Regions from separate parts of the Leucobacter manosquensis genome, predicted to be linked through region 1. Evidence: predicted binding sites of a transcription regulator. Region 1 holds the regulator's gene; each other region holds the start of a gene.

What was found. The regulator HrcA, encoded in region 1, represses chaperone genes, less so after heat shock. The targets are predictions, from matches to a motif close to TTNGCACTCGNNNNNNNCGAGTGCNAA.
Region 2: the regulator HrcA is predicted to act here: its motif matches at 847-873, upstream of groES (co-chaperone GroES).
Region 3: the regulator HrcA is predicted to act here: its motif matches at 2,340-2,366, upstream of JSQ98_RS10985 (Hsp20/alpha crystallin family protein).

Annotation. Positions count from the first base shown of each region.
Region 1 covers NZ_JAFEVO010000001.1:538,091-544,232, reverse strand. The annotation lists gene JSQ98_RS02490 (cation:dicarboxylate symporter family transporter) at 1-103, shown strand, start outside; gene JSQ98_RS02485 (16S rRNA (uracil(1498)-N(3))-methyltransferase) at 120-896, opposite strand; gene dnaJ (molecular chaperone DnaJ) at 899-2,002, opposite strand; gene hrcA (heat-inducible transcriptional repressor HrcA) at 2,056-3,093, opposite strand; gene hemW (radical SAM family heme chaperone HemW) at 3,237-4,463, opposite strand; gene JSQ98_RS02465 (DUF1990 domain-containing protein) at 4,512-5,468, opposite strand; gene lepA (translation elongation factor 4) at 5,465-6,142, opposite strand, start outside.
Region 2 covers NZ_JAFEVO010000001.1:3,116,506-3,122,647, forward strand. The annotation lists gene JSQ98_RS14580 (THUMP-like domain-containing protein) at 1-236, opposite strand, end outside; gene JSQ98_RS14585 (DUF4190 domain-containing protein) at 238-717, opposite strand; gene groES (co-chaperone GroES) at 953-1,249, shown strand; gene rarD (EamA family transporter RarD) at 1,340-2,263, shown strand; gene guaB (IMP dehydrogenase) at 2,339-3,841, shown strand; gene JSQ98_RS14605 (GuaB3 family IMP dehydrogenase-related protein) at 4,000-5,121, shown strand; gene JSQ98_RS14610 (SURF1 family cytochrome oxidase biogenesis protein) at 5,132-5,980, shown strand; gene JSQ98_RS14615 (DUF3817 domain-containing protein) at 6,036-6,142, shown strand, end outside.
Region 3 covers NZ_JAFEVO010000001.1:2,347,791-2,353,932, reverse strand. The annotation lists gene JSQ98_RS10995 (metal ABC transporter substrate-binding protein) at 1-719, opposite strand, end outside; gene JSQ98_RS10990 (amidase) at 861-2,258, shown strand; gene JSQ98_RS10985 (Hsp20/alpha crystallin family protein) at 2,423-2,866, shown strand; gene JSQ98_RS10980 (Gfo/Idh/MocA family protein) at 2,979-4,028, opposite strand; gene JSQ98_RS10975 (sugar phosphate isomerase/epimerase family protein) at 4,025-4,921, opposite strand; gene JSQ98_RS10970 (Gfo/Idh/MocA family protein) at 4,961-6,142, opposite strand, start outside.

The sequences.
Region 1 (6,142 bases):
CGGGGAGGCGCCATTCGATGAGACGACCCTCACCGGCGACAATCACGGCGACTCGGATTCCCACGCACGCGTCGAGGCGGATCCTCGCTTCCGGCGGCGCTGATCAGCGGCAGCCCGGCTCACCAGCGCTGGAACGCCGCATTCAGCACCGCGAGCGCAGCGGGACCGGCGGAGGAGGTCCGGAGCACCGTGTCGCCGAGGAGCAGAATCGATGCTCCGGCTTCCTCCAACCCGTCGAGCTCGTCGCCGGCGAACCCGCCCTCCGGTCCGACGACGAGCAGCAGCTCATCAGCCGGGTGCGCGGATTCGGCTGCGGACCGCGCCCACGTCGAGACCCGAGAGGTGCCGCGCGGGTGCAGCACGACGACCGTCTCCTGCTCGCGGCTCGCGATCTCGCGCAACCCGTCGAGCGAAACCGGCTCGCGCACTTCGGGAATGCGCGCGCGCATCGATTGCTTCGACGCCTCTCGCGCGACGCGCCTCCACTTCGCGAGCCCCTTCGCGATCCTCTCCTGGGCACCGGAGCCATCCCAGCGGGAGACGGAACGCGCGGCCTGCCACGGCACGATGGCATCGACGCCGAACTCGGTCGCCTGCTCCACGGCTCGCTCGTCTCGGTCGCCCTTCGCGAGCGCCTGCACGAGCACCAGACGCGGACCGGCGGGCGGCGCTGACGGAATGACGCGATCGATGCGCACGGTGAAGCGATCCTTCGCGACCGACTCGACCGCGCCGTCCCCCAGTGCGCCGGCACCGTCGCCGATCGCCGTCCGCTCGCCGACGCGCAGGCGGCTCACGCGTACGGCGTGACGTCCCTCATCACCGCTCACCTCGACGAGCGACCCCGGAACGATGTCGGAAGCGTCGAGGTCTTCGCGGTAGTAGAGGTTGGCCACGCTCAGCCCTGACGGAAGAAGCGGTCGCGAATCTTGCCGAAGAAGCCCTGATGGAATTCGCCGAGGTGCGGAGCATCGTCCTTGCGCAGCGAGGCGAGCTGCCGCACCAGATCCTTCTCCCGATTCGAGAGCTTCGTCGGCGTGGCGACCTGCACGGCGATCTTCAGATCACCGCGCGTCGTGCTGCGCAGTCCCTGGATCCCGCGACCGCGAACCGTGAGCATGTCTCCGGATTGCACCCCCGGCTCGACCTCGACCTCGACCTCGCCGTCGAGGCCCGCGAGCTTCGCATCGGCGCCGAGAATCGCATCGGTCATGGAGAGCTGCATCGTGCACAGCAGGTCATTGCCGTCACGGCTGAAAATGTCGTGATGCATCACGCGGAACTCGATGAACAGGTCGCCGTTCGGCCCGCCGCCGGGGCCCACCTCGCCGCCGCCGCGCATCTGCAGGCGCGTGCCGGTGTCGATGCCGGAGGGAACCTCGATGGGGAAGGTGCGGCGCTCGCGCACGCGCCCCTTGCCCGCGCACTGCACGCAGGGATGCTCGATGATGGTGCCGTACCCCTGGCAGCTGCCGCACGGGTGCATGGTGACCACATTGCCGAAGAGCGACCGTACCTGGCGCTGCACCTGCCCCTGGCCACCGCAGACGTCGCAGGTGACGGGATGCGTGCCCGGCTGGCAGCAACTGCCCTGGCAGACTTCGCAGAGCACCGCCGTATTCACGGTGATCTCGCGCTGCGTGCCGAAGATGACGTCTTCAAGCGAGACGTCGACCCGGATCATCGCGTCGTCCCCGCGCTCCGAGCGCGAACGCGGACCGCGCTGACCCGCACCGCCGAATCCGGCGCCGCCGAAGAAGGTCTCGAAGATGTCGCCGAACCCGGCGGCGCCCCCCTGCGAGCCGCCCATGTCGTAGTGCTGCCGCTGCTCGGGGTCGCTCAGCACGTCGTACGCATGCGTCACGCTCTTGAACTGCTCGGCCGCGTCCTCGCTCGGGTTCACGTCCGGGTGCAACTGGCGTGCCAGCCGCCGGTAGGCCTTCTTGATCTCTTCGGCGCTCGCTTCGCGGGAGACGCCGAGGGTCTCGTAATGATCGGCCACGCTATATCGCTCCTCAGGTAGGGGTGTCGTCGGGTGGGCAGGAGGAGCGGCGGCTACCGCTCCTCCCCCAAGAATCGGTTGAGGTAGCGCGCGATCGCGCGCACTGTGGCGATGTTGCCGGCGTAGTCCATACGCAGCGGCCCCAATACGCCGAGTTTCGAGATCGCGATGCCGTCCTCGTACTTCGACGCGATGATCGAGGTCTCTGAGAGCCCGTAGGCCTCGTTCTCACGACCGATCGACGCCGAGACATCGCGGTCGTCGTGCACCAGCTCGCCGAGAAGTCGAAGCAGGGTGACCTGCTCCTCAATGGCTTCGAGCACGACGGGCAGCGATCCGGCGAACTCGCCATCCGGTCGGGAGAGGTTCGCGGCGCCAGCAACGGCGATGCGGTCATTGCGGTTGGCCTGCAATTGCCCCGACACCACCGCGAGCACGCGGCGCACGAGATCGGACTCGTCTGGTTGCGACCAGAGCGGCAGATCCTCCACGAGACGCGTCACCGCACCCGCAGCCGTCTCGACGTCGCTGCCCACCGCCGCATCGGCGATGCGCTGCCGGAGGCCGTGCACCCACGCCTCCGTGACGCGCGAGGCTGGAAGGAGGGCCACCTGCTGCTCCACCACTCCGCTGCCGAGAATCAGGACGCTGAGCACCCGATCCTCGCCGATCGCGACGAGGTCGATGTGACGCACGACCGTGCGGCGCAGCGACGGGTACTGCGCGACCGCGACCTGGTTGGTGAGCTGGGAGAGCATGCGCACCGTGCGCGCCATGACGTCGTCGAGGTCCGACGACTCGCCGAGGAAGCGCTCGATCGCGGATCGCTGCGCCGAACTCAACGGACGAATGCGTGCGAGCGTGTCGACGTAGAGCCGGTACCCCTTGTCGGTGGGCACGCGGCCCGAGGACGTGTGCGGCTGCGCAATGAGCTCGTCTTCCTCGAGCAGGGCCATGTCATTGCGAATGGTCGCTGCGGAGACGCCGAAGCTGTGGCGGTCGACGATCGCCTTCGACCCGACGGGCTCGTTCGACGACACGTAATCGCCCACGATCGCGTGCAATACCGCGAGGCTGCGCTCCGAAACCATCGCCCCTCCTGACCCTGGCACTCACTTGTTCCGAGTGCCAAGTCTAGCGCAGGCACGGTGGCATGCGACCGCTACCGCTCCCAGCGAACACGGTCGTGCGAGGGGTCCACGAGCGGCGTCCCGCAGCCCCGACGGGGATGGGATCAGCCGCCCAGCAGTCGGTGCACGACGGTGTCGGCGAGCAGTCGCCCGCGCAGCGTGGGAACGAGGCGTCCGGCGATCGCGGCCCGCCCGTCGAGGAGCCCGTCCGCGATGAGCTGCGGGATCGAGCGACGTTCGTCGGCGCTCAGCACGTCAGCGGGAAGCCCGTCGACGATCCTGGTCTCGAGCAGGATGCGCTCCTCTCGCCGAGCCGCCTCCGACAGGGTCTCGCGCGAATGCGCGGGCGAGACGCCCTGCGCCATGCGCTGCGCGTATGCGCCCGGATGCTTCACGTTCCACCACCGCACTCCGCCCACGTGGCTGTGGGCTCCGGGGCCGGCCGCCCACCAGTCCTCACCCGTCCAGTACGAGAGGTTGTGGCGCGACCGCGTCTCCGGCGAGCGCGACCAGTTGCTGATCTCGTACCAGGAGAAACCCGCCTCCGCGAAGCGGGCGTCGGCGAGCTCGTACATGTCGGCGTGCAGGTCCTCGTCGGGGGCGGCGACCTCCCCGCGTCGGATCTGCGCGGCGAGCTTCGTGCCGCGCTCGATGATCAGCGCGTAGGCCGAGATATGGTCGGGTTCGCAGGCGAGCGCTGCATCGATCGAGCGCTCCCAATCGGCGAGGCTCTCGCCCGGCGTGCCGTAGATGAGATCGACGCTCACCTGGAGCCCGGCATCGCGCGCCCACTGCGTGACCAGCGGCACGCGCTCAGGGGTGTGCGTGCGGTCGAGCGTCGCGAGCACGTGCGGTACGGCGGACTGCATGCCGAAACTCACGCGCGTGAATCCCGCGTCGGCCAGCGTTCGCAGGTACTCGGCGTCGACCGAGTCGGGATTCGCCTCCGTCGTCACCTCAGCCCCGTCGGCCAGCCCCCACTCAGCCCGGATGCGCCCGAGCATGCGAGCGAGATCGTCGGCCGGCAGCAGCGTCGGCGTGCCCCCGCCGAAGAACACGGTCGATACCTGCCGTTCCGGAAGCCCGGCGAGTCGCAGCACGCGGCCGCCCAGGGTCAGCTCCTGCTCCACCTGCGCGGCGTAGTCGCCCCGCGAGGTGCCGCCGAGCTCACTGGCCGTGTACGTGTTGAAATCGCAGTATCCGCAGCGCACTCGGCAGTACGGCACGTGCACGTACACGCCGAAGTTGCGGGCATGCGCGCCGACCGCGACCTCGGGTGGGAGCGCGCCGTCCTCCGGGGCGGGGTCTCCCTCAGGCAGCGCGCTCGGCACGGCGGTCTCCTGATCCTGCGTTCCACTCGGGGCAGAACAGCCCCCTCATCACGACCGTCTACTGGGTCGGCGCTGGTGAGTCGGGCCGTTCGCGTCGGCGCCCGGCAGATGGCCGGGGGCGTCGTCTTGCTCCGCGATGCCGTCGGACGCCTGCACAGGCTCGACCTCGGGCTCGGCCACAACCACAGGCTCGGGCACAACCTCAGGCTCGGGCTCGGGCTCGGGCTCGGGCGGAGCCTCGGGCTCGGTCGCCTGTACGGGCTCGGGCGCAGCCTCAGGCTCGGCATCCGGCGCCGCATCGACAGCTGGCTCCGCCGCGGGGGTCTCCGCCTGCGCGGCCGGGCCGAGATCCGGAACGGGCTGAGCACCGGGAGCGAGCGCGGCGATCCCGCGCTTGACGGCATCGAGCGCGGCACGGACGTCGGCGCGGCCGCGCAGGCCGAGCAACCCGTTCTTCGGCGCTGCGACGAACCCGCGGGCGACGGCCCACACCGTATCGTCGGCGCGGAACTCGATCAGGAAGAGCTGCTCGCCGACAGCGCCGGCTTCGTCACCGGTCCCCCACGCGAACCCGACCCGGCGCTCCTCGTCCACGGTGTACACCACGAGCACGTTTCGGGGATCCTGCCCCTCGAAGTGCAGCACCGCGGTGGTTCCCGCGACGATGTACGGTTCGCCGTCTGGGCCGAACTGCTCCTCGACCTCACCAGCGGCCTCCGGCATTCCGTCACCGTTGAAGCTCGGGCCCACGTATTCCGAACCAGCGCCTCGAACGATGTCGGTCACACGCACGCCGGATCCGCGCTGCGCGCCCCAGGTCATCAGCAGGCTGGACGCGATCAAGAATCGCTCCTGGCCGCTTCCGAGGCGGAGTTCCTCCTCGTACGGGGTCATGCCCTCGGGCGGGAACCGAACGATGTCGGGGTCTTTCGAAGCTCCGACGGCCGCATAAGCGACCGGCATCTCCACGTGGCTGCTGCGGCGGGCCGGCTGATCCTTGCTCATCGCTTGCCCCCTTCCTTCCCCTCCACATCCCCGGAGAGCGCGGCGATGAAGGCCTCCTGCGGCACCTCGACGCGGCCCACCATCTTCATGCGCTTCTTGCCCTCTTTCTGCTTCTCGAGCAGCTTGCGCTTGCGACTGATGTCGCCGCCGTAGCACTTCGCCAGCACGTCCTTGCGGATCGCGCGAATCGTCTCGCGGGCGATCACGCGCGCGCCGATCGCGGCCTGGATCGGCACCTCGAACTGCTGGCGCGGGATGAGCTTGCGCAGGCGTTCGGCCATCATGGTGCCGTACGAGTATGCGTTGTCGCGGTGCACGATCGCGCTGAAGGCGTCGACGGCTTCGCCCTGCAGCAGAATGTCCACCTTCACCAAGTCCGCCTCCTGCTCGCCCATGGGCTCGTAGTCGAGGCTCGCGTAGCCCTGGGTGCGACTCTTCAGGTGGTCGAAGAAGTCGAAGACGATCTCGCCGAGCGGAATGCTGTAGCGCAGCTCGACGCGCTCGCCCAGGTACTCCATTCCCATCAGATTGCCACGGCGGCTCTGGCAGAGCTCCATGATCGCGCCGACGTAGTCCTTGGGCGCCAGAATGGCGGTCTTCACGACGGGCTCGCGCACGCTCGAGATCTTGCCATCGGGGTACTCCGACGGATTCGTCACGGTGATCTCGCGCCC
Region 2 (6,142 bases), 2.6 Mb from region 1:
AACTGCGCCTGCGTGAGGAGGGCAGCTGCTTCCTCGGGCGCTCGCCCGAGCGTCCTCAGGCGGCGATTGACCGCATCCGGTGCGGCGCCGCTCTCGAGTTCGAGGGTCGCCTCGGCGAGAGCGGCGAGACCCTGATCGGTGAGGAGGAACTCCCAACCGGGCGGGGGCTCGACGAATGGGGGCGGCCCCGGAGCCACGCTCCGAGGCCGCCCCGATGCGCTCGGCGCATCAGTCATGTCAGTACGAGGAGTAGGAATCGAAACCTGACAGCGAGCTTCCCAGAGCCGCGAAGATGGTGAAGAGGAAGCCGATGTACACGACGATGAAGAGTGCGAGCAGCACGAAGTAGGCGTAGCTGATGATGAGCCCGGTCAGCGCGATGCCGCGGCCTGAATCACCCGTGCGCTTGATCTGGCTGAGCCCCATGTGCCCGAAGACGATTCCGGCGACGGGGCTCAGGAATGCGAAGATGATCGAGAGGAACGCGAACGTGTTCGTCTTGTCGAGGGTGGTCCCCGTCGGGATGGGCGCCGTCGACCGCGATCCGTACCCCTGCGAGCCGTACGCCTGCGAGCTGTAGCTCTGCGGCGGCTGGTACGAGGGGGGCTGCGGAGCGCTCGTCTGGGGCGGGGTCTGGCCCTGCTGGCCCGGGGTCGCATCTTGGTCCAGGTGCGGCAGGGGAGTGGTGGGCTGCTCGGGGTACTGAGGCGTGGACATTGCTCCTCCATCGGTTGGCGTCGAATCAAGCGGGTGCGAGCCGCGGACCCGCTGGCGATGCCAGTCCAGGGCGTGATTCCATTCTAGGCACGGCGCACTGTTCGCTGTCGGCGATTCCGTGCCGCGACGCTGGCACTCCCCTTGCACGAGTGCCAACGGGAGCCATAGACTCTGGGTAGACGCGCTCGCATGGGGCGGGCGCGGAAACACTTCAGACATTGGAAAGAGGTCAACCGTGTCGGTCGCCATCAAGCCGCTCGAGGATCGTATCGTTATCAAGCAGGTCGAGGCAGAGCAGACCACCGCTTCCGGTCTCGTGATCCCCGATAGCGCCAAGGAAAAGCCCCAGGAGGGCGAAGTTGTCGCGGTGGGTCCCGGTCGGGTCTCCGACTCGGGCACCCGTATCCCGCTCGACGTCGCCACCGGCGACATCGTGATCTACTCGAAGTTCGGCGGCACCGAGGTCAAGGTCGGCGGTGAGGACTACCTCGTCCTCTCCGCTCGCGACATCCTCGCCGTCGTCACCCGCTAACAGCGGCGCTTCCGCAGCGGCCCCGCCGATCCTCCGGGATCGGCGGGGCCGCTGTCGTACCCGGGGGTGCGTCGGGAGTAGACTGCTTCGATGCAGCGGACACGTGCGGGACTCGGATTCGGTCTCGGCGCATATCTCTGGTGGGGCGCGTTCCCCTTCTACTTCGGACTCATCGCGATGGTCGGCCCCCTCGAGGTCGTGCCCTGGCGGGTCGCGACCACGCTGGTCTTCTGCGTACTGCTCGTCACCGTCACACGGCGGTGGCAGCGAGTCGCGGTGATCCTGCGCACTCCCAGACTGCTCGGATGGTTCGCGCTCTCCGCGCTCTTCCTGTATGCGAACTGGCAGATCTTCATCATCGGCGTCATGACCGGCCATGTGCTCGAGACGTCGCTCGGCTACTTCATCAATCCGCTGTTCACCATTCTCATCGGAGTCGTGTTCCGCAAGGAGCGCCTCAGCCGCCTGCAGTGGATCGCGGTGATCATCGCGGGCGTCAGCGTGCTGATCGCCGCAATCGCGTACGGCTCCTTCCCATGGATCGCCCTCGGCATCGCGCTCTCCTTCGGTCTCTACGGGGCCGTGCACAAGCACGCGGGCGAAACGGTGGACGGCATCACCGGGCTCACGATCGAGACCTTCGCCACCCTTCCGGTCGCCGCGGTGCAGCTCGGCCTGATCGCGGCGACCTCCGGGTTGACGGCCTTCACGTTCGGCACCGGCATCACCACGCTGGTGCTGTTCAGCGGCATCGTGACCGCCATCCCGCTGATCCTGTTCGGCGAAGCCACCCGACGACTGCCGCTCGCGCACATCGGATTCCTGCAGTTCCTGACGCCGATCCTCGGATTCTTCTACGGTGCATTCGTCACGCAGGAGGAGATCACGACAGGACGCTGGATCGGCTTCATCGGCGTCTGGATCGCGCTCGTGATCCTGATCGTCGACATGGTGCTGCAACTCCGGCGTTCGCCGACGGCGCAGGTCAACACGGCCCCGATTCCCCTAGACTGAGAGACGGTACGGGCGCCGCATCCCGGTCGCCCGCGAATCTCTGAGAGCCCCACCCACTACACAGATAGAGGTTCCATGGAACAGCGTGACCCCTTCGCGTTCACCGGTCTGACCTACGACGATGTGCTGCTGCTGCCCGCGCACACCGACGTCATCCCCAGCGAGGCGGACACCTCGACCCAGCTCACCCGGCGCATCCGGCTCCAGATCCCGTTGATCTCGGCGGCGATGGACACGGTGACGGAGACCCGCATGGCGGTCGCCATGGCACGCAACGGAGGTCTCGGCATCCTGCACCGCAATCTGTCGATCCAGGATCAGGCCGAGATGGTCGACCGGGTGAAGCGCAGCGAAGCCGGCATGATCACGAACCCCGTGACGACCTCCGTCGACGCTTCCGTGGCAGAAGTCGATGCGATCTGCGGTGAGTATCGCGTGTCGGGTCTCCCCGTCGTCGACTCCAACGATGTGCTGCTCGGCATCATCACGAACCGCGACATGCGATTCATCGATCCGAAGGACCGCTCCCAGGTGCGGGTCGAGGACGCGATGACGCGCATGCCACTCATCACCGGACCTCGCGGGATCTCCCGAGAAGACGCGGCGGCGATCTTCCGCAAGCACAAGATCGAGAAGCTCCCGCTCGTCGACGAAGAGGGTCGTCTCACTGGCCTCATCACGGTGAAGGACTTCGACAAGGAAGAGCAGTACCCGCTCGCCACCAAAGACGAAGCAGGTCGGCTGCGCGTCGGAGCCGCCGTCGGGTTCTTCGGAGACGCATGGAAGCGCGCGAGCGCCCTCGTCGAGGCCGGCGTCGATGTGCTCGTCGTCGACACCGCGAACGGTGACAGCAAGGGCGTGCTCGACATCATCGCGAAGATCAAGGCCGACCCGGCATTCGCTGCCGTCGACGTCATCGGCGGCAACGTCGCGACGTACGCGGGAGCCAAAGCCATCGTCGATGCCGGCGCAGACGCGGTGAAGGTCGGCGTCGGCCCCGGGTCGATCTGCACGACGCGCGTCATCGCGGGTGTCGGTGTGCCCCAGGTCACGGCAGTGTACGAAGCGGCGAAAGCCGCGACCCCTGCGGGTGTGCCCGTGATCGCCGATGGCGGTCTGCAGCACTCGGGCGACATCGCCAAGGCGCTCGTCGCCGGTGCGTCCTCGGTCATGATGGGCTCCCTGCTCGCCGGTACCGATGAGAGCCCCGGGGATCTGGTCTTCGTCGGCGGCAAGCAGTTCAAGAACTACCGCGGCATGGGATCGCTCGGCGCTCTCCAGACGCGCGGCGAGCGCACGTCGTACTCGAAGGACCGCTACTTCCAGGCGGACGTGCCGAGCGATGAGAAGCTCATTCCTGAAGGCATCGAAGGGCAGGTGCCCTACCGCGGACCGGTCGGAGCCGTCAGCCACCAGATGATCGGCGGCCTGCGTCAGTCGATGTTCTATGTCGGCGCCCGTTCGATCACCGACCTCAAGGAGCGCGGCAACTTCGTGCGCATCACGTCGGCGGGGCTGAAGGAGTCGCACCCGCACGACGTGCAGATGGTCGTTGAAGCGCCGAATTACAAGCGCTGAGACGTGCACGTCGAAGGGCCCGGGTCGGTTTCGATCCGGGCCCTTCTGCGTGTGCAGGGCGCGTCTCGGTCGCAGAATGCACCTCGCCCGGCTCCGGCAGCAGGCAGACGCGGCCCGCGCGCTCGGCATGCTCAGCCGCCGCCAGATAGACTGGGCGGGTGAGTAACGAGATCGAGATCGGCCGCGGTAAGCGTGCACGGCGCGTGTACACCTTCGACGAGATCGGCATCGTGCCGACGCGGCGCACCCGCGACCCGGAGCTCGTCTCGACCGCGTGGTCGATCGATGCCTTCCAATTCGACATCCCGGTGCTCGGCGCTCCGATGGACTCCGTCATGTCTCCCGCCGCGGCCATCGCGCTCGGCGAGCTCGGCGGTCTCGGCGTCCTCAACCTCGAGGGTCTGTGGACGCGTCACGATGATCCCGAGCCGCTCCTCGCGGAACTCGCGACCATCGACGACGAACTCGCGGCGGTGGCGCGGATGCGCGAGCTGTACGCGGCTCCGATCCAAGCAGAGCTCATCACCGCGCGGCTCGGCGAGATCCGCGACGCCGGAGTCACGGTCGCCGGTGCGCTGTCACCGCACCGCACGGCTCAATTCACGGAGACCGTCGTGAACGCTGGCGTCGACCTCTTCGTGATCCGCGGGAACACCGTCTCGGCGGAGCACGTCTCGCAGGAGGGCCGCGAACCCCTCAACCTGAAGCAGTTCATCTACGAGCTCGACGTTCCCGTCATCGTGGGAGGGGCCGCGACGTACCAGTCGGCGCTGCACCTCATGCGCACCGGTGCGGCCGGCGTGCTCGTCGGCTTCGGCGGGGGAGCGTCGTCGACGACGCGCGCCACACTGGGCATTCGCGCACCGATGGCGAGCGCGATCGCCGATGTCGCCGGTGCGCGCTCCGACTACCTCGACGAGTCGGGCGGCCGCTACGTGCACGTCATCGCCGACGGCGGCCTCGGCACCTCCGGAGATCTGATCAAGGCGATCGCCTGCGGCGCCGATGCGGTGATGCTGGGGAGCACGCTCGCGAAGGCGTCTGACGCACCCGGTCGCGGATGGCACTGGGGCCAGGAGGCGCACCACGAGGACCTCCCGCGCGGCAAGCGGGTGCAGGTCGGTTCGGTCGCGCCGCTCGCCCAGATCGTGAACGGCCCGGCGAACGTGGCCGACGGCAGTGCGAACCTGATCGGCGCACTGCGCCGCGCGATGGCGACGACCGGGTATTCGGAGCTCAAGGAGTTCCAGCGCGTCGGCGTCGTCTACGCCGAGCGCTAAGCCCCGCACCGTGTCATCGCGCAAGCTGGAATACCTGGGTGAGCCGACGCTCGCCCAGGTGATGCGTCGGCCGAGCTGGATCCTCGCCCTCCTGCTGGCGCTCGGCGTCGCCGTCGCGTTCGCAGCGCTCGCGCAGTGGCAGGCGGGCATCGCCGTCCAGTCGCAGCAGCAGGACCAGGTGGACACCGAGTCGGAACGGCCGCTCGCGAGCGTGACCTCCTTCGAGCAGGGGGTCACCGACGCCGCAGCAGGCGTCGTCGTGCATCTCGACGGGACGTTCGTCGCTGACGACTTCTCCGTCGTGTCACCGCGCGAGAACGGTGGTGCGAGAGGGGCGTGGGTCGTCGGCAACCTGGTGACGGACGGGCCCGACGCGGAGCCGGGCGCGCACCTCGCCGTCGCCGTGGGGTGGGCTCCTTCCATTGCAGAGGCCGAGCGGGCCGCCGATGCGCTCGCCGACGGCGACCAGACGGCAGAGACCCTCGAACTCACGGGCAGGTACATGCCACCCGAAGCGCCCCGAGTGCCCGACGCGGACGAAGACCCGATGACGATGCACGCCATGGTGCCCGCCGCGCTCGCGAACCTCTGGGGCTCCGTGGACGGGCCTGTCTACTCCGGCTACCTTGTTCTGCACGACGATGCAGGATCAGCCGCCGTCCTCGACGACGCGGCGCTCGAGGCGATCGATTCCGTCGCTCCGCTGCCGGCCGACGCCGTGAACTGGCTGAACGTGTTCTACGCCATCGAATGGCTCGTGTTCGGCGGCTTCGCCGTATTCTTCTGGTATCGCCTCGCGAGAGACGCGTGGGAGAAGGAGCACGAGATGCTCCTGCTCGAAGCGGAAACCACCCCCTGATCCTCCCACGGCACCTCGGTCATCGGTGTCGTTCGCCCGCCGTAGAATGGAAGCCATGCAGCTGCAGCCCAAGCCCGCCGACTACCCCCGTATTCGCAAAGCCCTGAGTTTCTACAAGGTGACCTCGGTGGTCACGGGCGTCATGCTGCTGATGCTCTGCGC
Region 3 (6,142 bases), 1.8 Mb from region 1:
GAATCGTGGCCGCTCACGAGCACCCGCTCGTCTGCCGGCACCCGTTCGAACTGCGCGGCGATCCACGTGTCGAGCTCTTGCAGACGCTCGGTGTACGACGCGGCGCGCTGCTCGTAGTCGCCCGCGTGATCCGCGTCCGCCGCTGCGAGTCCGTCGGCGATCTCCGTCACCATGCCGACGGCGTTCTTCGGCGACGTCCAGATGTGCGGGTTCACGTCGCCGTGATCGTGGTCGTGCTCGGCCTCATCCGCGTGATCGTGTTCGTGATCCGCTTCGTCAGCGTGCTCGTGCTCGTGCTCGTCCGTTGCGGCGCCCTCGGCGGTGATGTGCTTCGCCTCGTCGAGGTCGATGCCATCGGCCGCTGTGATGATGGTGCCGTCGAAGCCGGAGGCATCCACCGCATCGTCGACGAAGCTCTCGAGGTCGGCCCCGTTCACGATCAGCACGTCGGCCTTCCCGAGCGCCAGCAGATCGGCGGGACTCGGGTCGAAGTGGTGCGCCGAGGCGTTCGGGGCGAGCAGGCCGGTGAGCTCGATGTCGTCGCCCCCCACTTCGCTCGCGAAGTCGGTCAGCTGCGTCGTGGTCGCGACGACCTTGAGCCCGGCGTCGCCGCCGTCGTCGGCATTGGCGCCGCCGCTGCAGGCGGTGAGTGCCAGGAGCGATGCGAGTGCTGCGGCGGCGAGAACGGCGGGTTTCACGGAGCGGGGCTTCTGAGTCATGACACACTTTCTAATGAGAACGAGTATCACTATACACCCCGCGCCGGGAACGGCGTCCTCGCTGCGCCGGCACCGGGCGCCTCGGAGGAACGGATGCGCTTCGACGCGCATTCCCGGCGCTGGCGCTCGTAAGCTGGGCGGATGGAATACGCGACGGCGGAGACCGCGCTGGCATGGCGCGACGCGCTCCGCCGCGGCGACGTCTCCGCGCGCGAGGTGGCCGAACGGTATCTGCGCCGCATCGAGGCGCACCACGAACTCGGAGCATTCCTCGCGGTCATCGGCGACCAGGCTCACACGGACGCGACGGCAGCCGACGCGCGATTCGCGGCGACATCACGCTCGGAACGCTCGACGCTGCCTCGTCTCCATGGGCTGCCCATCGCCGTCAAGGACCTCGTAGAGGTCGCCGGAATGGCGACGACCCGCGGCAGTGCCGCCCTTCGCCACCGCGTGGCCACCGCCGACGCTCCGGGAGTCGCGATGCTGCGCGCGGCCGGAGCGATTCCGCTCGGGAAGACGCAGGTGTCGGAGCTCGGCCTGACCGGTTACTCCGAGAACGCCATCGCGCCACCCGCGCGCAATCCGCTCGACCCCTCGCGCACTCCGGGCGGATCCTCCGGCGGGAGCGCGGCTGCGGTCGCGGCCGATCTCATCCCCATGGGTCCGGGAACGGATGGCGGCGGTTCGATCCGCATCCCAGCGCTCGCGTGCGGTCTCGTCGGGCTCAAGCCGGGTCTCGGCGCGGTGCCAGGGGATCTGGCCGCGGCCGCTCCCTCCCTGCACGACGAGTTCGGTGCGCCGCGGTTGACGGTGAGCGGCCCCTTGGCCCGGGACCCGGCCGACGCGGCGATGCTCTTCGATGCGCAGCGCGGCGCGACGGGGGAGCCAGCCTTGGCGGCCGTGCGCGCCGCCGATGAGCTCACCGGACTCCGCATCGCGTACTCTGCGGCCTCGCCGTTCGCATCGGTGTATCCGATCGCGCTCAGTGCCGAATCAGGCTCCGCGTTCGAGGCGGCCAGGGAGCGCCTCGCCGCCCGCGGTCACCGCATGGATGAGGCGACCTTCGCCTACGACCCGGAGTACCCCGAGGCGTTCACGACCTCGTGGACGGCGGGCCTCTCGCGTCTGGCGCTCGCTCCCGATGCCGCAGCACGCCTGATGCCCCTCACCGGCCTCTTCCGCGAGCGCGCCCGCGCACGAACCGTCGAGGCGCATGAGCGCGCAGGGGCACGGCTGCGCGATTTCGCCGCAGACGCGCGACAGCAGTGGGGCGCCTACGATGCCGTCCTCACTCCCGGACTCACGATGCTCCCCCCGCGCGTCGGCGCCTTCACATCGATGCATCCGGATGACGACTACCGGCTGCAGTGCGAGTGGGCTCCCTTCACGTCGATGGTGAACGTCTCAGGGCTGCCAGCGGTCGCTGTGCCGGTGATGCGGCTGCCGACCGGGCACGCAATGGGGGTGCAACTCATCGGCAGGATCGGCTCCGAGTCGCAGTTGCTGCAACTCGCGGCGCAGCTCACGTCCCCGTGAGTGCGCCGTCGCGCCCCTCTCGGCACCTCGACCGCGACGGCCGACAGACCGCGATTTTCAGAGATCTTGCAGCGAGCTTCATTAGCACTCTCAGGTACCGAGTGCTAATTTATATTCACATTGAGTGACCTCCACTCAAGTTTCACTGGAAGGAGAAAATCATCATGGCAATGACATTCGATCCCTTCAGCGAGCTGGATCGCTGGGCCGCAGGAGCGCTCCAGCAAGCGCGCTCCGGTCCGCGCCAGATGCCGGTCGACCTCCAGCGCGACCACGAGCGGTACGTCTTGAACGCCGATCTGCCCGGCGTCGACCCGGGCTCGATCGACGTCGGTGTCGACGGCCAGCTCCTGACAATCCGTGCGCAGCGCACCGCCGACGTGGCAGAAGGCTCGAAGTGGCTGACGCGTGAGCGCCCCTCCGGCACCTATCTGCGGCAGTTCAGCGTCGGGCAGGGCGTCGACATCGCCGGCATCTCCGCCTCGTACGACAACGGCGTGCTCAGCGTCGTGATCCCCGTGAGCGAGCAGGCGAAGCCGCGCAAGATCGCCGTGCAGGGTCAGTCCGAGCACGTCGAGAGCGACACTCAGAAGTCCCTGACCCACTGATCCGGCACCGTACGCACGCCGCGTGACGCAGTGGGGCGCCGGGCGCCCCACTGCGTCACGCGCGAACCGGGACGCGCGGACTCAGGGAGCTTCCGATCCGCCGCCGCAGCGATCAGGAGGCCAGGCGGCCCGGCCGAAGCGGCAGACCCGCCGCCGTGTACACCTCGTCGATGAGAGCCATCGTACGACGGGAGTGCTCGAGGCCGACGCGCGACCGCTCACCGCTGCGCACCGCTGACCGAATGCGGCGCAGTTGGTGGGTGTACGACGGCGAGGCGCCCAAGTGCTCCGAACGCTCTTCGACGCCGGCTCCCGTCGTCGTGCGCACGATGAGGCGCCCGTCCTCCTGGGGTTTCACGAAGTTCGGCAGCACGACCTCGCCCAGGCTTCCGTGCACTCGGAGCCCGAAGTTCCATTCGTCGCTCGCCATGCTCGTGTGCATCGACACGGGCACGCCTCCGAGCTCCAATCCGGCGACGACCGTCGCATCGACCCTCGCATCACCCGTGTGCCCCTCAGCCCGCGCGAAGTCGAGGGTGAGCGGCGCCGCAGTCGGCAGACGCACACCCCCGAGCTCTCCTCCGAGCTGATCTCCGAGCAGGAGCAGGGCGTGCAGCGCGTAGCACCCGAGATCCATCAGCGCGCCGCCGGCGAGATCGAAGCTCCATCGCGGGTCGCGCGGCGCGGGCGCCGGCATGTCCATATGCACGTCGACACCGCGGATCTCCCCGATCGCGCCCTCGCGCACGTGACCGATGAGGCGATGCATGGCCGGATGATCGGCGTAGTGGAATGCCTCCCACGCCCAGCCGGCCGAGCGCTCGAGTCTGGCGGCGACGCGATCGAATTCTGCGAGGTTCGCCGCGAACGGCTTCTCGACGAGCACATTGCGTCCGGCTTCGAGCGCTCGTGCCGCCCACTCGGCGTGCAGCCCGTTGGGAAGGCCGATGTAGACGAGGTCGAGCGAGTCGTCTTCGATGAGCGACGCGTAGCTCTCCGCTGCCGCCGAAAAGCCCCGTTCGGCGGCGTAGTGACGAGCGCGCTCGGGATCCCTCGCCGCGACAGCGGCACGAATATCACCGGTCTCCGCCGTCGCCGCGATGATCGACTCCTCGGCGATGCGCGACGCGCCCAGCATGCCGATGCGCAGCGGCGCACTCATGACGCCTCCGGGATGTCGGTCGCGCCGAGCGCCTCGCGCAGGCAGGCGACGCTGCGGCGCGCGCTGTCGAACGCCGCTACCGCGTGAGCTTCGTGCTCGATGACCGTATCCTGCTCCACCACGTACCATCCGGCATACCCCACGCCGCGCAGCGCGCGGACGATCTCCACGATACGCGCGTCGCCGGCGCCGAGTGACCGATACATGCCCTGGCGCACCCCCTCGCGATAGTCGATCTCTCCGGCTCGCACCCGCGCGGCGACGGCGAGACTCACGTCCTTCAGATGCGCGTGCACGATGCGGTCCGCGTACTGCTCCACGAAGGCGACCGGATCGCCGCCGCCGAGCGTGTAATGACCCGTATCGAGGCACAGGCCGATACGGGAGCCTGCGATCACGCGCTCCACCGCATTCGGGGACTCGACCACCGTGCCGAGATGGGGGTGCAGGGTCGCCACCACCCCGACGGCGGCGGCGGCATCGTGCGCACGATCGAGGTTGGCGAGCAGCGTGACCCATTCCGGGTCGCTCAACTCGATCGCACCGTCATACCCTTCCGCTCCCGTCACCGCCGAGAGCACGAGCGTCGTGGCGCCGGAGGCGACGTACGCCTCGAGCTCGCGCTCGATCGCCGGCAGCGGATCCACCGCCGCCCGGTGCAGCACGACCGGGAAGAACCCGCCGACGGCTTCGAGGCCCGCTGCGGCGAGCGCTGCGGCGCGCTCGGCCGGAGCGTCGGGCAGAAACCCTTCCGGCCCGAACTCCGTCGCCGTGATCCCGAGCGACACCATCTCGGAGAGCACGCGCTCCCGCTCCAACTGCAGCCCCCAATCGGGGACCTCGATGACGCCCCAGCTGATGGGGGCGGCTGCGATGCGTGCGCGATGTGCCATGTGCGACTCCTTCGTCGGTGCAGTGCGAGTGGATGAGGATCAGGCGCCGGCCGCGGTCGTGCCCTCGACCGGCGTGCTCGACTGCCAGGTGCGCGTCTCGGCCGATCGCTCGGCCGCTGATATCACCTGGGCCGCCGACAGCGCATCCTGAATATTCGAGTTGATGGCCTCTCGTCCGAGCACCGCCTGGAGGAACTTCTTGGCCTCGATCACCTTGAGGTCGTCGTATCCCATCGAGGTCCCCGCTCCCGGCTGGAAGCGGTTGAAATCACCCATCCCCGGCCGGGCCATGACGCGCGTGTACCCCTGGTTCTCCGCGCCCAGACCGCCCGAGAGGTGCAGCTCATTCATGCGCTCGAAGTCCCAGTGCGCCGAGCCGCCCGTGCCGTAGACCTCGATGCCGTAGCTCGCGCGAGGGCCCACCGAGACCCGGGAGGCCTCGAGGGTGCCGACCGCGTGCGCCGCCGGAGCCCCGTCCGCGACGCGCACGAGCATCCCGGCGTAGTCCTCGTTCTCGACCGGTTTCATGTCGCCGTTCTCGATCAGCGCGAAGTGGGTTCCCGTGCCCATCGGAAGCTCGGGGCGCTCGGCGTACACCGTCGAGGTGACTGCGCTGACCTCGCCGATCGGGCCGAGCGTGTACTGGACGAGATCGACCAGGTGGCCCATGAGGTCGCCCAGAACGCCGTTGCCCGCCAGCCCCCGCACGAAGCGCCATGACAGGGCGCCGCGCGGGTCGGCCGAGTAATCCGCGAACATCTGCCCGCGGACATTCGTGATGCGCCCGAGCCTGCCCTCGGCCACGAGTTCGCGCAGGTACTCGATCGCGGGGGCATGGCGATAGTTGAACCCGATCGACGTGACGACGCCGGCCTCCTTGGCCGCGTCCGCGACCGCGCGGGTCTCGTGCTCGCCGCGGCCGACCGGCTTCTCGATCCAGAAGTGCTTGCCGGCCCGGGCCGCCGCGATGCCGATCTCCGAGTGCAGGAAGTTCGGGGCGCAGATCGACACGACGTCGACGTCTGGATCGTTCAGCACATCGTGGTAATCCGCCGAAGCCCGCTCGTACCCGAGCACGCGCACCGCCTCATCCGTACGCGCCGGTGCCGGGTCCGCCGCGTGCACCAGGTGGGGTGCGAGCCCGAGATCCGGGTACGCGTACTTGAGGTTGGCGTAGGCGCGGCTGTGCAGCTGGCCCATCCACCCGACGCTGATGAGGCC